3 regions of the Sporosarcina sp. P37 genome follow, and region 2 is predicted to be linked to each of the others. Evidence: a T-box and tRNA genes for the amino acid it is inferred to sense, from the RefSeq annotation. Region 2 holds a T-box; the other regions hold tRNA genes.
The links. A T-box is a leader RNA that pairs with one kind of tRNA and senses whether it is charged. The one in region 2 lies ahead of pheS (phenylalanine--tRNA ligase subunit alpha), so its partner is inferred to be a tRNA-Phe.
Positions count from the first base shown of each region.

Region 1: it encodes a tRNA-Phe, which carries the amino acid that the T-box ahead of pheS (phenylalanine--tRNA ligase subunit alpha) is inferred to sense. The anticodon was not compared.
Region 3: it encodes a tRNA-Phe, which carries the amino acid that the T-box ahead of pheS (phenylalanine--tRNA ligase subunit alpha) is inferred to sense. The anticodon was not compared.

Region 1 is NZ_CP015349.1:804,406-808,417, forward strand. Features, by position in the region: gene SporoP37_RS04210 (1,4-dihydroxy-2-naphthoate polyprenyltransferase) at 1-258, shown strand, start outside; gene SporoP37_RS04215 (TraR/DksA C4-type zinc finger protein) at 375-1,124, shown strand; tRNA gene SporoP37_RS04220 (tRNA-Glu) at 1,320-1,391, opposite strand; tRNA gene SporoP37_RS04225 (tRNA-Ser) at 1,401-1,491, opposite strand; tRNA gene SporoP37_RS04230 (tRNA-Asn) at 1,504-1,578, opposite strand; tRNA gene SporoP37_RS04235 (tRNA-Ile) at 1,580-1,656, opposite strand; tRNA gene SporoP37_RS04240 (tRNA-Gly) at 1,661-1,734, opposite strand; tRNA gene SporoP37_RS04245 (tRNA-Phe) at 1,740-1,815, opposite strand; tRNA gene SporoP37_RS04250 (tRNA-Asp) at 1,863-1,938, opposite strand; tRNA gene SporoP37_RS04255 (tRNA-Met) at 1,940-2,014, opposite strand; tRNA gene SporoP37_RS04260 (tRNA-Ser) at 2,101-2,193, opposite strand; tRNA gene SporoP37_RS04265 (tRNA-Ile) at 2,209-2,285, opposite strand; tRNA gene SporoP37_RS04270 (tRNA-Met) at 2,291-2,364, opposite strand; tRNA gene SporoP37_RS04275 (tRNA-Ala) at 2,391-2,466, opposite strand; tRNA gene SporoP37_RS04280 (tRNA-Pro) at 2,473-2,549, opposite strand; tRNA gene SporoP37_RS04285 (tRNA-Arg) at 2,579-2,655, opposite strand; tRNA gene SporoP37_RS04290 (tRNA-Leu) at 2,665-2,753, opposite strand; tRNA gene SporoP37_RS04295 (tRNA-Gly) at 2,771-2,842, opposite strand; tRNA gene SporoP37_RS04300 (tRNA-Leu) at 2,851-2,932, opposite strand; tRNA gene SporoP37_RS04305 (tRNA-Lys) at 2,954-3,029, opposite strand; tRNA gene SporoP37_RS04310 (tRNA-Thr) at 3,039-3,114, opposite strand; tRNA gene SporoP37_RS04315 (tRNA-Val) at 3,131-3,206, opposite strand; rRNA gene rrf (5S ribosomal RNA) at 3,344-3,459, opposite strand; rRNA gene SporoP37_RS04325 (23S ribosomal RNA) at 3,602-4,012, opposite strand, start outside.
Region 2 is NZ_CP015349.1:476,106-480,117, reverse strand. Features, by position in the region: gene SporoP37_RS02645 (long-chain fatty acid--CoA ligase) at 1-513, shown strand, start outside; gene sspI (small acid-soluble spore protein SspI) at 624-839, opposite strand; gene SporoP37_RS02635 (TrmH family RNA methyltransferase) at 923-1,690, shown strand; T-box leader at 1,746-1,983, shown strand; gene pheS (phenylalanine--tRNA ligase subunit alpha) at 2,065-3,102, shown strand; gene pheT (phenylalanine--tRNA ligase subunit beta) at 3,115-4,012, shown strand, end outside.
Region 3 is NZ_CP015349.1:1,070,838-1,074,849, forward strand. Features, by position in the region: gene SporoP37_RS17740 (hypothetical protein) at 129-257, shown strand; tRNA gene SporoP37_RS05610 (tRNA-Leu) at 450-530, opposite strand; tRNA gene SporoP37_RS05615 (tRNA-Cys) at 555-628, opposite strand; tRNA gene SporoP37_RS05620 (tRNA-Gly) at 636-710, opposite strand; tRNA gene SporoP37_RS05625 (tRNA-Gln) at 719-790, opposite strand; tRNA gene SporoP37_RS05630 (tRNA-His) at 795-870, opposite strand; tRNA gene SporoP37_RS05635 (tRNA-His) at 924-999, opposite strand; tRNA gene SporoP37_RS05640 (tRNA-Trp) at 1,022-1,092, opposite strand; tRNA gene SporoP37_RS05645 (tRNA-Tyr) at 1,096-1,180, opposite strand; tRNA gene SporoP37_RS05650 (tRNA-Thr) at 1,189-1,261, opposite strand; tRNA gene SporoP37_RS05655 (tRNA-Phe) at 1,270-1,345, opposite strand; tRNA gene SporoP37_RS05660 (tRNA-Asp) at 1,393-1,468, opposite strand; tRNA gene SporoP37_RS05665 (tRNA-Met) at 1,470-1,544, opposite strand; tRNA gene SporoP37_RS05670 (tRNA-Val) at 1,566-1,641, opposite strand; tRNA gene SporoP37_RS05675 (tRNA-Glu) at 1,683-1,757, opposite strand; tRNA gene SporoP37_RS05680 (tRNA-Ser) at 1,787-1,878, opposite strand; tRNA gene SporoP37_RS05685 (tRNA-Asn) at 1,884-1,958, opposite strand; rRNA gene rrf (5S ribosomal RNA) at 2,007-2,122, opposite strand; rRNA gene SporoP37_RS05695 (23S ribosomal RNA) at 2,247-4,012, opposite strand, start outside.

The DNA.
Region 1 (4,012 bases), 330 kb from region 2:
AATAATGCCGTGACGATTTTGGCCGCATTCTTCATCGTTTCTTATGTCTGGATCATTGCACTTGTATTGACAGACCATGTATCTGCCTGGGCATTACTCGTACTGATCAGCATACCCAAACCGCTACATGCAGTGAAAACGTTCAGAAAATATGAGCAGCCATTACAGGTAATGCCTGCCATGAAAGATACAGGCGTCACCAATACACTGTTCGGCCTGCTTCTTGGAATCGGTATCCTCATCGCACACTTCATCTGAATAAACTGTAATAGAAACGTCTACACTTCAAAAGGTAGGCGTTTTTTTATTGGAAAGGTTTACTCTTCCTCCTAAAAAGGGAATGACTGAAATAAGAAAGACATACAGAAAGGACCGTGACGACTTTGTTGACTACCAAACAATTACAGCAACTAGAAAAAGAATTACGTGATATGGAGGAACGTTTGACTGAAACTGAAAGCGAAACAAATATTGTAAAAACTGCGCAGGAAGACGTGGGCGAATTGTCCATGTATGACAATCATCCCGCAGATATGGGAACAGAATTATATGAACGTGAAAAAGATATCGCACTCAATACACATGCGGAAGGCGAGCTGGAAAAGGTCCAGAAAGCGCTCCAGGCTATCAAGGATGGCACGTACGGAACTTGCGAGGTATGCGGCAAGGAAATACAGGCGGAGCGGTTAGAAGCCATCCCCTACACTACGGTGTGTATCGAGGATGCGCAAAAAGATGTCCCTGATGACAGGCCGGCAGAAGATGATCTGTTAATCATGGCGGAGCCTAATTCGTTCGCTGCCAGAAGACAAGGCGAGGCCAGGGATTATGAAGACAGCTTCCAGGAAATCGCAAAATCAGGAACTTCCGAAACGCCCTCAGACTTCATGGGCAATGAAAATCGTGATTATGAAGATCTATACGACGAAGAAAATGAAGATGGTGCGGAAGAATATGAGGAATTTGCAGTAACCGATATCACAGGTGAACCGGCCGGCATTGTCCACAATGAAGAAGTCGCCGAATATGAAGACGAACTGGATGAAGCCGGAATGGAATCTCCATTAGGCGATATCCCCTATCATAAAGGTGACAGCTATATCGATTCAAATAAAGACAAGTAACAAAAAAGGACATCCCTTGAAGCACTGTGATGTGCGGGGATGTCCTTTTGCCACCTTTTAGTATGCGAGCATGCGCAAAGCATAGTTTGCATTCTGGAAAGGCACCGTTAAGAATCCACTTTCCTTACTGCTTGATGCAGTAAAATTGACGAAACAAAAAAGGTATTGCACAGATGTGCAATACCTTTTTCAATATGACCCCTACGGGATTCGAACCCGTGATACCGCCGTGAAAGGGCGGTGTCTTAACCGCTTGACCAAGGGGCCTGAATATTATGGCGGAGAAGGAGGGATTCGAACCCTCGCGCCGCTTTCGCGACCTACACCCTTAGCAGGGGCGCCTCTTGAGCCACTTGAGTACTTCCCCATTAATAAAAATTGGCTCCGCAGGTAAGATTCGAACTTACGACCGATCGGTTAACAGCCGATTGCTCTACCACTGAGCTACTGCGGAATGGTGGGCCTAAGTGGACTCGAACCACCGACCTCACGCTTATCAGGCGTGCGCTCTAACCAGCTGAGCTATAGGCCCCTAATGGAGCGGGTGAAGGGAATCGAACCCTCATCATCAGCTTGGAAGGCTGAGGTTTTACCACTAAACTACACCCGCATTTATGGTGGCTCAGGACGGAATCGAACCGCCGACACAAGGATTTTCAGTCCTTTGCTCTACCGACTGAGCTACTGAGCCACTAATGGTATTTTGACAATGACGCTTGTAAAAGCGTATGTAATAAATGGCGGTCCCGACGGGAATCGAACCCGCGATCTCCTGCGTGACAGGCAGGCATGTTAACCGCTACACCACGGGACCTTGGTTGCGGGGGCAGGATTTGAACCTGCGACCTTTGGGTTATGAGCCCAACGAGCTACCACTGCTCCACCCCGCGATAATATAAATGTCTCTTGCTTACTTAACGACTTTATTATCTTAACATAATAACTTACTAAAGTAAAGCTAAAGTTTAAGTAAATATGGCGGAGGAAGAGGGATTCGAACCCCCGCGGGCTTTAACACCCCTGTCGGTTTTCAAGACCGATCCCTTCAGCCAGGCTTGGGTATTCCTCCGTGGTATAAGTAAACTGGTGGACCTTGCAGGACTCGAACCTGCGACCGGACGGTTATGAGCCGTCTGCTCTAACCAACTGAGCTAAAGGTCCTTAGATAGCGGCGGAGGGAGTCGAACCCACGACCTTACGGGTATGAACCGTATGCTCTAGCCAGCTGAGCTACACCGCCATAATTAGTCAGTCTTAAATTAATATTGGTGGAGCCTAACGGGATCGAACCGTTGACCTCCTGCGTGCAAGGCAGGCGCTCTCCCAGCTGAGCTAAGGCCCCAATAAGTGGTCGGGAAGACAGGATTCGAACCTGCGACCCCTTGGTCCCAAACCAAGTGCTCTACCAAGCTGAGCTACTTCCCGACAGTATATGAATAATGTTGTTTAAATTATGGCGCGCCCGGCAGGAGTCGAACCCACAACCTTCTGATCCGTAGTCAGACGCTCTATCCAATTGAGCTACGGGCGCATATATAATTGGTGCCGAGAACCGGAATCGAACCGGTACGGTAGTCACCTACCGCAGGATTTTAAGTCCTGTGCGTCTGCCAGTTCCGCCACCCCGGCAGGAGTGGTAAATTAAAAGCGGAAGACGGGATTCGAACCCGCGACCCCGACCTTGGCAAGGTCGTATTCTACCACTGAACTACTTCCGCATAAAAGATGCGGGTGAAGGGAGTCGAACCCCCACGCCCGAAGGCACTAGATCCTAAGTCTAGCGTGTCTGCCAGTTCCACCACACCCGCGATATGTTACGGCAAAAATAATGGTGAGCCGTACAGGATTCGAACCTGTGACCCTCTGATTAAAAGTCAGATGCTCTACCAACTGAGCTAACGGCTCGTACTAAAATGGTGCCGGCGAAAGGACTTGAACCCTCAACCTACTGATTACAAGTCAGTTGCTCTACCAGTTGAGCTACACCGGCAAGTGTAGAATGTATATGGTGGAGGATGACGGGCTCGAACCGCCGACCCCCTGCTTGTAAGGCAGGTGCTCTCCCAGCTGAGCTAATCCTCCTGGGTAAAATTGCGACAAACTTCGCATTACTGCGTCAGCTGTATTCGCTTATGATATGTTTATGTGCGCAGCTTCTTTTTCTTCATGATCTTTTGACTATGTATGGCATATCCAATTGAAATCTTAAGAAAAGAATTGCCTGGCAATGTCCTACTCTCACAGGGGGAAACCCCCAACTACCATCGGCGCTGAAGAGCTTAACTTCCGTGTTCGGTATGGGAACGGGTGTGACCTCTTCGCCATCATTACCAGACTGTTTGTCCTCTTAGCGGACATTTACTATTGTAACACTGTTTAAAAATAAAGCAAGTGTTATTTTAGTAATTTAAGTGAATTTTTATTCACTCAAAACTGAATAAAAGACATTGGGTCATTCAAGTAACTTCTTTTTATAATAGGTTAAGTCCTCGATCGATTAGTATCTGTCAGCTGCATACGTCGCCGTACTTCCACCCCAGACCTATCCACCTCATCATCTTTGAGGGATCTTACTTACTTGCGTAATGGGAAATCTCATCTTGAAGGGGGCTTCATGCTTAGATGCTTTCAGCATTTATCCCGTCCATACATAGCTACCCAGCGATGCCTTTGGCAAGACAACTGGTACACCAGCGGTATGTCCATCCCGGTCCTCTCGTACTAAGGACAGCTCTCCTCAAATTTCCTGCGCCCGCGACGGATAGGGACCGAACTGTCTCACGACGTTCTGAACCCAGCTCGCGTGCCGCTTTAATGGGCGAACAGCCCAACCCTTGGGACCGACTACAGCCCCAGGATGCGACGAGCCGACATCGAGGTGCCAAACC
Region 2 (4,012 bases):
AACGGCGAAGTGCCGTGGGACGGACAGACAATGGGCGAATTGACTGTCAGGGGCCCTTGGATTGCGAGCGAATATTACAAGGATGAGCGAACGGAAGAGGCGTTTAAAGACGGCTGGCTATACACAGGCGATATTGCAGTTATGACCGAAGACGGCTATCTGAAACTGACAGACCGTACGAAGGATTTGATTAAGAGCGGCGGAGAATGGATCTCTTCTGTTGATTTGGAGAATGCTTTGATGTCACATGAGGATGTCTATGAGGCGGCCGTAATAGCGGTACCCCATGAGAAATGGATGGAACGCCCGCTTGCCTGCGTAGTTCTGAATGAAAATGTGGCGGAAGATGAAGCGAAGAAGCAGGAGCTGAAAGACTCGCTGAAAGGGCAGTTTGCCAGCTGGTGGATTCCGGATGAAATTTTATTCGTCAAGGAGATTCCGAAGACGTCTGTGGGGAAATTTCTGAAAGCTGCTTTACGCGATCAGCTGAAGGAACATTACAGCCGAAACTGACCGAACGGTAAAAGAGGAATCAATATCGGAAAGCTTACAGCCCATACGCAAGAAAATCAAAATCCCTTCACTGGAATTTACAGTTGAAGGGATTTTTTGGATCTGTACATTTATTGTGCCTTGGCGAATGCCTGTGACAGTTCATTAGTCATTACTTCTTTTTCTTTTTCGTCTGCACGCTTCCAAAGCTGTTCGAAAAAGACACCCAGTCCCGGCAATAAGTGCTCTTCACCGCGCTGTATGGCATCGTCAATGACACCTCGTACGTCAGCAGCGCTATTATTTGTCATGTTTGCTGAAATTGCATCACGTATTTGAAAATCCATTGTAATCAGCCTCCTCTAGTCGCATCTTTTCCACAAAAGTCGCTAAATATACGCTGATTTGGTACACTAAAAAGAAAAAAAGGATGTACAGCCTCTTGAATAAACGAATTGAATCGACTCAAAACTCTTTAGTAAAACATTGGAAAAAACTTGTGACGGCAAGGAAAGAACGGGATCAGACGAAAGAGTTTCTCGTCGAAGGTTTTCACCTCGTAGAAGAAGCAATCAAACAGTCCGATCTGGTCATTCAATTGCTGGTTCGCGAAGATATCGATATTCCGCCGCACTGGGACGCGCCAATTATTGAATTAACAGCCGCTGTCGCAAAGGAAATTTCAGAAACTGAACAAACACAAGGAGTGTTTGCCTATTGCAGACAGCCTCAATATGATGAAGCGGATCAAAGCCAGTGGAAGCGCCTTTTATTAATTGATGCGGTGCAGGATCCCGGAAACATCGGGACGATGATCCGCACAGCAGACGCGGCAGGACTTGATGCGGTAATTTTAGGAAAAGGCTGTGCAGATCCGTTCAATCCAAAAACAGTCCGTTCCGCGCAAGGCTCTCATTTCCATATACCTGTCGTGCGCGAAGAACTGGCTGTGTGGGTGGAGCGTGCAAAAAGCAATGACACGCCGATTATCGGTACGGGTTTACAGGAAGCAGTCTCTTTAAAGGAGCTGCCGGCACAATCTTCATTTGCGCTGCTCGTTGGAAACGAAGGAAGCGGGGTAGATCCGCAGTTATTGTCTCAGGCGGATCATGTAGTAAAAATTCCTTTATACGGCCAGGCAGAATCGCTGAATGTAGCTGTTGCAGCAGGCATTTTGCTGTACACACTGCGCGGGTGATCAGATCACTATTGAAGGCATAATCGTTTTACGGTATACTAGAAAGCGAATCAAAGAAACAGCGATGACCGGGAAAAGTAGATGGCAAGACACGTTATCAGGGATTTTACACCACGACTGAAAGTGTGAAAAACGCTGCTCCATCGAAGTTCACCCCGCGAGCTGCACGCTTGGACCAAACATGTAAAGGCGTGCCGGCAAAGGACCGTTATTCCAATTCAAGTGATTTTGCATCTTCTTTGTTGATGCAAACTAATCAGGGTGGTACCGCGAAATTCAACCTCGTCCCTTTTATAGGGGCGAGTTTTTTGTTTTTCAGAAACTTTATGACTGAAAAGCGGCCGCTGCTGAAATGGAGAGAGGAGCTAGTAAAGATGAAAGAACAGCTGCATGAACTGAAAGAACAAGTACTGCTGAAAATCAAAGAATCCAATACGGTTAAAGAGCTGAATGATGTACGCGTAGCCTACCTTGGAAAAAAAGGGCCGATTACCGATTTATTAAAAGGAATGGGTAAACTGCCGGCTGAAGAACGTCCGAAAATGGGTGCGCTCGTCAATGAAATCCGTGAAAGTGTAACGGCTTTCTTGGAAGAACGCAAAGAAACTCTCGAACAGCAGGCAATCAAAGAACAGCTGGAGAAAGAATCAATCGATGTTACTTTACCGGGCCGCCCCGTAGAACTTGGCAATCATCACCCGCTGACACGCGTCGTCGAGGAAATCGAAGACTTCTTTATCAGCATGGGCTATGAAATTGCGGAAGGTCCTGAAGTGGAAAAAGATTATTACAACTTTGAAGCATTGAACTTGCCAAAAGGTCATCCGGCGCGGGATATGCAGGATTCTTTCTATATTACAGAGGATATTCTTTTGCGCACTCATACTTCACCTGTTCAGGCGCGGACGATGGAAGCAAAAGACGGTGCTGCGATCAAGATCATTTGCCCGGGTAAAGTGTATCGGCGTGATTCGGATGACGCGACACACTCCCATCAGTTCACACAAATTGAAGGGCTTGTCGTTGGCGAAAATATCCGCATGAGTGACTTGAAAGGAACGCTTGATCTGTTGGCGAAGAAGTTATTCGGAGCAGAGCGTGAAATTCGTTTGCGTCCAAGTTTCTTCCCATTTACGGAGCCTTCCGTTGAGATGGATATTTCCTGCTTCAAATGCGGCGGCTCAGGCTGTAACGTTTGTAAGAAAACAGGCTGGATCGAAATTTTAGGCGCAGGAATGGTGCACCCGAACGTACTGAAAATGGCTGGATACAATCCGGAAGAAGTTACCGGTTTTGCGTTCGGCATGGGTCCTGAGCGTATTGCGATGTTAAAATACGGAGTGGAAGATATTCGTCATTTCTATACAAATGACATTCGGTTTATTTCACAATTCCACCGGTCAGAGGCATAAGGAGGAATACTGATGTTAGTATCAACAAATTGGTTAAGCAGCTATGTAGATTGGAATGAACTTTCCGTAGAGGATTTGGCGGAAAAGATTACGCGTGCCGGCATCGAAGTAGACGGTATTATTGACCGCTCATTTGAGATGGACAATATTGTCATCGGACACGTAACGGATTGTGTGAAACATCCGGAAGCGGATAAACTTCACATTTGTCAGGTGGATGTAGGCGGCGAAATTACACAGATCATCTGTGGAGCGCCGAATATTGCGGAAGGCCAAAAAGTAATTGTAGCACGCCCTGGAGCAGTGCTGCCGGGCGGAATGAAAATCAAAAAAGCAAAATTGCGCGGCGAAGAATCAAACGGGATGATCTGTTCATTGCAGGAACTTGGCATAGAAGGAAAACTCGTTCCGAAAGCGTATGCGGAAGGCATTTATGTGCTGCCGAATGATGTGCGTGCGGGAGACAGCGCATTGACTCACCTCGGACTGTATGACCGCATCCTGGAATTTGATTTAACGCCAAACCGTTCTGATGCATTAAGTATGCTCGGTGTTGCGTACGAGGTAGGGGCTATTTTGTCAAAAGACATCAAGCTGCCTGAGATTTCTTACGAAGCATCTGCAGAAAAAGCGCAGGATTGGCTGAAGCTTTCTGTAGAGGCGCCTGAAGATAATCCGATGTATGCAGCGAAAGTAGTGAAGAATGTCAAAGTCGCGGAATCCCCGCAGTGGCTGCAAAACACCCTGATGTCAGCAGGCATTCGTCCGCATAACAACATTGTTGACATTACGAACTTTGTATTGATGGAATATGGCCAGCCGCTTCATGCTTTTGACTATGACCGCTTGGAAACAAAAGAAATTGTTGTCCGTCATGCAAAAAAAGATGAAAAAATGATCACGCTTGATC
Region 3 (4,012 bases), 590 kb from region 2:
CAGCTGTGGCTGTGGTGGGGAAACGTCTGAAGGAGTTTTATCAAGAAGCGGAAACGAAGCAGATCTAAGCATTCTAAAAGGCGGTTAAGACATTTAGGAATTGGCAAGCGGTAATACTGAACAGCTTCATCTTCCCTTATTCCAGCGGTTTATTAGAAGAGATTAACCATAAAACGAAAATGATGGAACACAATGGGCGCGGTTCCCGACGTTTCGATCTCTTTCAGGCGAAGATTTTATTAAACATTCAATATTAATATATGAAGGGGCATTTGGGATGACGCGAATTTCCCCCACCCCGATATTTGACGTTGACCCAACATAGGTTCTAAATCAAATTGAGTCTACACCCCAACAAATATTATAGAATCCAAAATAAAAAGCATCTGCAAATGTTGATAGATCAACATTTGCAGATGCTTTATTCTCGCTTCAACGAGATCTGATGATACCCGAGGCCGGACTTGAACCGGCACGCCTCGCGGCATCGCATTTTGAGTGCGACGTGTCTGCCATTCCACCACTCGGGCACGTGTAAAAAACTATATAAAATATGGAGGCGGCAACCGGAATCGAACCGGTGGTAAGGGTGTTGCAGACCCGTGCCTTACCGCTTGGCTATGCCGCCAACATAGTGGAGCGGAAGACGGGATTCGAACCCGCGACCCCGACCTTGGCAAGGTCGTATTCTACCACTGAACTACTTCCGCAAAAGCTACTGGGGTAGCTGGATTCGAACCAACGAGTGACGGAGTCAAAGTCCGTTGCCTTACCGCTTGGCTATACCCCATTAATGGGGCGGACGAGGGGAATCGAACCCCCGAATGTCGGAACCACAATCCGATGCGTTAACCACTTCGCCACGCCCGCCATGTTATAATCACTTATAGTAAAGAAATAAATGTTCAATATTTTCAGTTGTATGGGGCGGACGAGGGGAATCGAACCCCCGAATGTCGGAACCACAATCCGATGCGTTAACCACTTCGCCACGCCCGCCACAATAATTAATTTAAGGAAACAGGGGCAGTAGGAATCGAACCCACACCAAAGGTTTTGGAGACCTCTATTCTACCGTTGAACTATGCCCCTAAATGGTGGTGGGGGACGGATTCGAACCGCCGAACCCGGAGGGAGCGGATTTACAGTCCGCCGCGTTTAGCCACTTCGCTACCCCACCAAGAAGGATGCCGGCGAAAGGACTTGAACCCTCAACCTACTGATTACAAGTCAGTTGCTCTACCAATTGAGCTACACCGGCATATTAAATGGTGGCTCAGGACGGAATCGAACCGCCGACACAAGGATTTTCAGTCCTTTGCTCTACCGACTGAGCTACTGAGCCACTAATGGTATTTTGACAATGACGCTTGTAAAAGCGTATGTAATAAATGGCGGTCCCGACGGGAATCGAACCCGCGATCTCCTGCGTGACAGGCAGGCATGTTAACCGCTACACCACGGGACCTTGGTTGCGGGGGCAGGATTTGAACCTGCGACCTTTGGGTTATGAGCCCAACGAGCTACCACTGCTCCACCCCGCGACAATACTATTGAAATACATATGGTGGAGGATGACGGGCTCGAACCGCCGACCCCCTGCTTGTAAGGCAGGTGCTCTCCCAGCTGAGCTAATCCTCCTGGGTTAAATTGTTTTCGCTGCTAAGAAATATTAATTAAAATGGTGACCCCTACGGGATTCGAACCCGTGATACCGCCGTGAAAGGGCGGTGTCTTAACCGCTTGACCAAGGGGCCGTATAAAGTTGAGAGCGTATATGTGAATCTGGCGGAGAGCAAGGGATTCGAACCCTTGAGGCAGCGCAAACCGCCTACACGATTTCCAATCGTGCTCCTTCGGCCACTCGGACAGCTCTCCAATAATGGCTCCGCAGGTAAGATTCGAACTTACGACCGATCGGTTAACAGCCGATTGCTCTACCACTGAGCTACTGCGGAATAATATGAAATGGTATTATTGGTATGACACAAGTGACTTGATTCACAGACCAGCGACGTCCTACTCTCACAGGGGGAAACCCCCAACTACCATCGGCGCTAAAGAGCTTAACTTCCGTGTTCGGTATGGGAACGGGTGTGACCTCTTTGCCATCGTCACTGAACTGTTTTTAAAGCCATGATTATTATACCAAACTGAGTGGGAATGTCAAGTGTTTTTTCAACACTCTTTGTTCACTCAAAACTGAATAAAAGACATTGGGTATTTCAAGTAATTTCTTTTTATAATAGGTTAAGTCCTCGATCGATTAGTATCTGTCAGCTGCATACGTCGCCGTACTTCCACCCCAGACCTATCCACCTCATCATCTTTGAGGGATCTTACTTACTTGCGTAATGGGAAATCTCATCTTGAAGGGGGCTTCATGCTTAGATGCTTTCAGCATTTATCCCGTCCATACATAGCTACCCAGCGATGCCTTTGGCAAGACAACTGGTACACCAGCGGTATGTCCATCCCGGTCCTCTCGTACTAAGGACAGCTCTCCTCAAATTTCCTGCGCCCGCGACGGATAGGGACCGAACTGTCTCACGACGTTCTGAACCCAGCTCGCGTGCCGCTTTAATGGGCGAACAGCCCAACCCTTGGGACCGACTACAGCCCCAGGATGCGACGAGCCGACATCGAGGTGCCAAACCTCCCCGTCGATGTGGACTCTTGGGGGAGATAAGCCTGTTATCCCCGGGGTAGCTTTTATCCGTTGAGCGATGGCCCTTCCATGCGGAACCACCGGATCACTAAGTCCGTCTTTCGACCCTGCTCGACTTGTAGGTCTCGCAGTCAAGCTCCCTTATGCCTTTGCACTCTGCGAATGATGTCCAACCATTCTGAGGGAACCTTTGAGCGCCTCCGTTACTCTTTAGGAGGCGACCGCCCCAGTCAAACTGCCCACCTGACACTGTCTCCTGCCCGGATCACGGGCAAGGGTTAGAAGTCCAATACAGCCAGGGTAGTATCCCACCAATGCCTCCTCCGAAGCTGGCGCTCCGGAATCCAAGGCTCCTACCTATCCTGTACAGGCTGCACCGGAATTCAATATCAGGCTACAGTAAAGCTCCACGGGGTCTTTCCGTCCTGTCGCGGGTAATGCGCATCTTCACGCATATTATAATTTCACCGAGTCTCTCGTTGAGACAGTGCCCAGATCGTTACGCCTTTCGTGCGGGTCGGAACTTACCCGACAAGGAATTTCGCTACCTTAGGACCGTTATAGTTACGGCCGCCGTTTACTGGGGCTTCAATTCAGAGCTTCGCTTGCGCTAACCCCTCCTCTTAACCTTCCAGCACCGGGCAGGCGTCAGCCCCTATACGTCATCTTACGATTTTGCAGAGACCTGTGTTTTTGCTAAACAGTCGCCTGGGCCTATTCACTGCGGCTCTCTCGGGCTATTCACCCTACCAGAGCACCCCTTCTCCCGAAGTTACGGGGTCATTTTGCCGAGTTCCTTAACGAGAGTTCTCTCGATCACCTTAGGATTCTCTCCTCGCCTACCTGTGTCGGTTTGCGGTACAGGCACCTCCCGCCTCGCTAGAGGCTTTTCTTGGCAGTGTGAAATCAGGGACTCCGGAGATAAATCTCCTTGCCATCACAGCCTAGTGTTATATGAGAACGGGATTTGCCTCGTTCTCCACCTCACTGCTTAGACACACAACCAACTGTGTGCTCACCCTATCCTACTGCGTCCCCCCATTACTCAAACGGCGGGGAGGTGGTACAGGAATATCAACCTGTTGTCCATCGTCTACGCCTATCGGCCTCGACTTAGGTCCTGACTAACCCTGAGCGGACGAGCCTTCCTCAGGAAACCTTGGGCATTCGGTGGAAGGGATTCTCACCCTTCTTTCGCTACTCATACCGGCATTCTCACTTCCAAGCGCTCCACCAGTCCTTCCGGTCCAGCTTCAACGCCCTTGGAACGCTCTCCTACCATTGACCATTCGGTCAATCCACAGCTTCGGTGATCTGTTTAGCCCCGGTACATTTTCGGCGCAG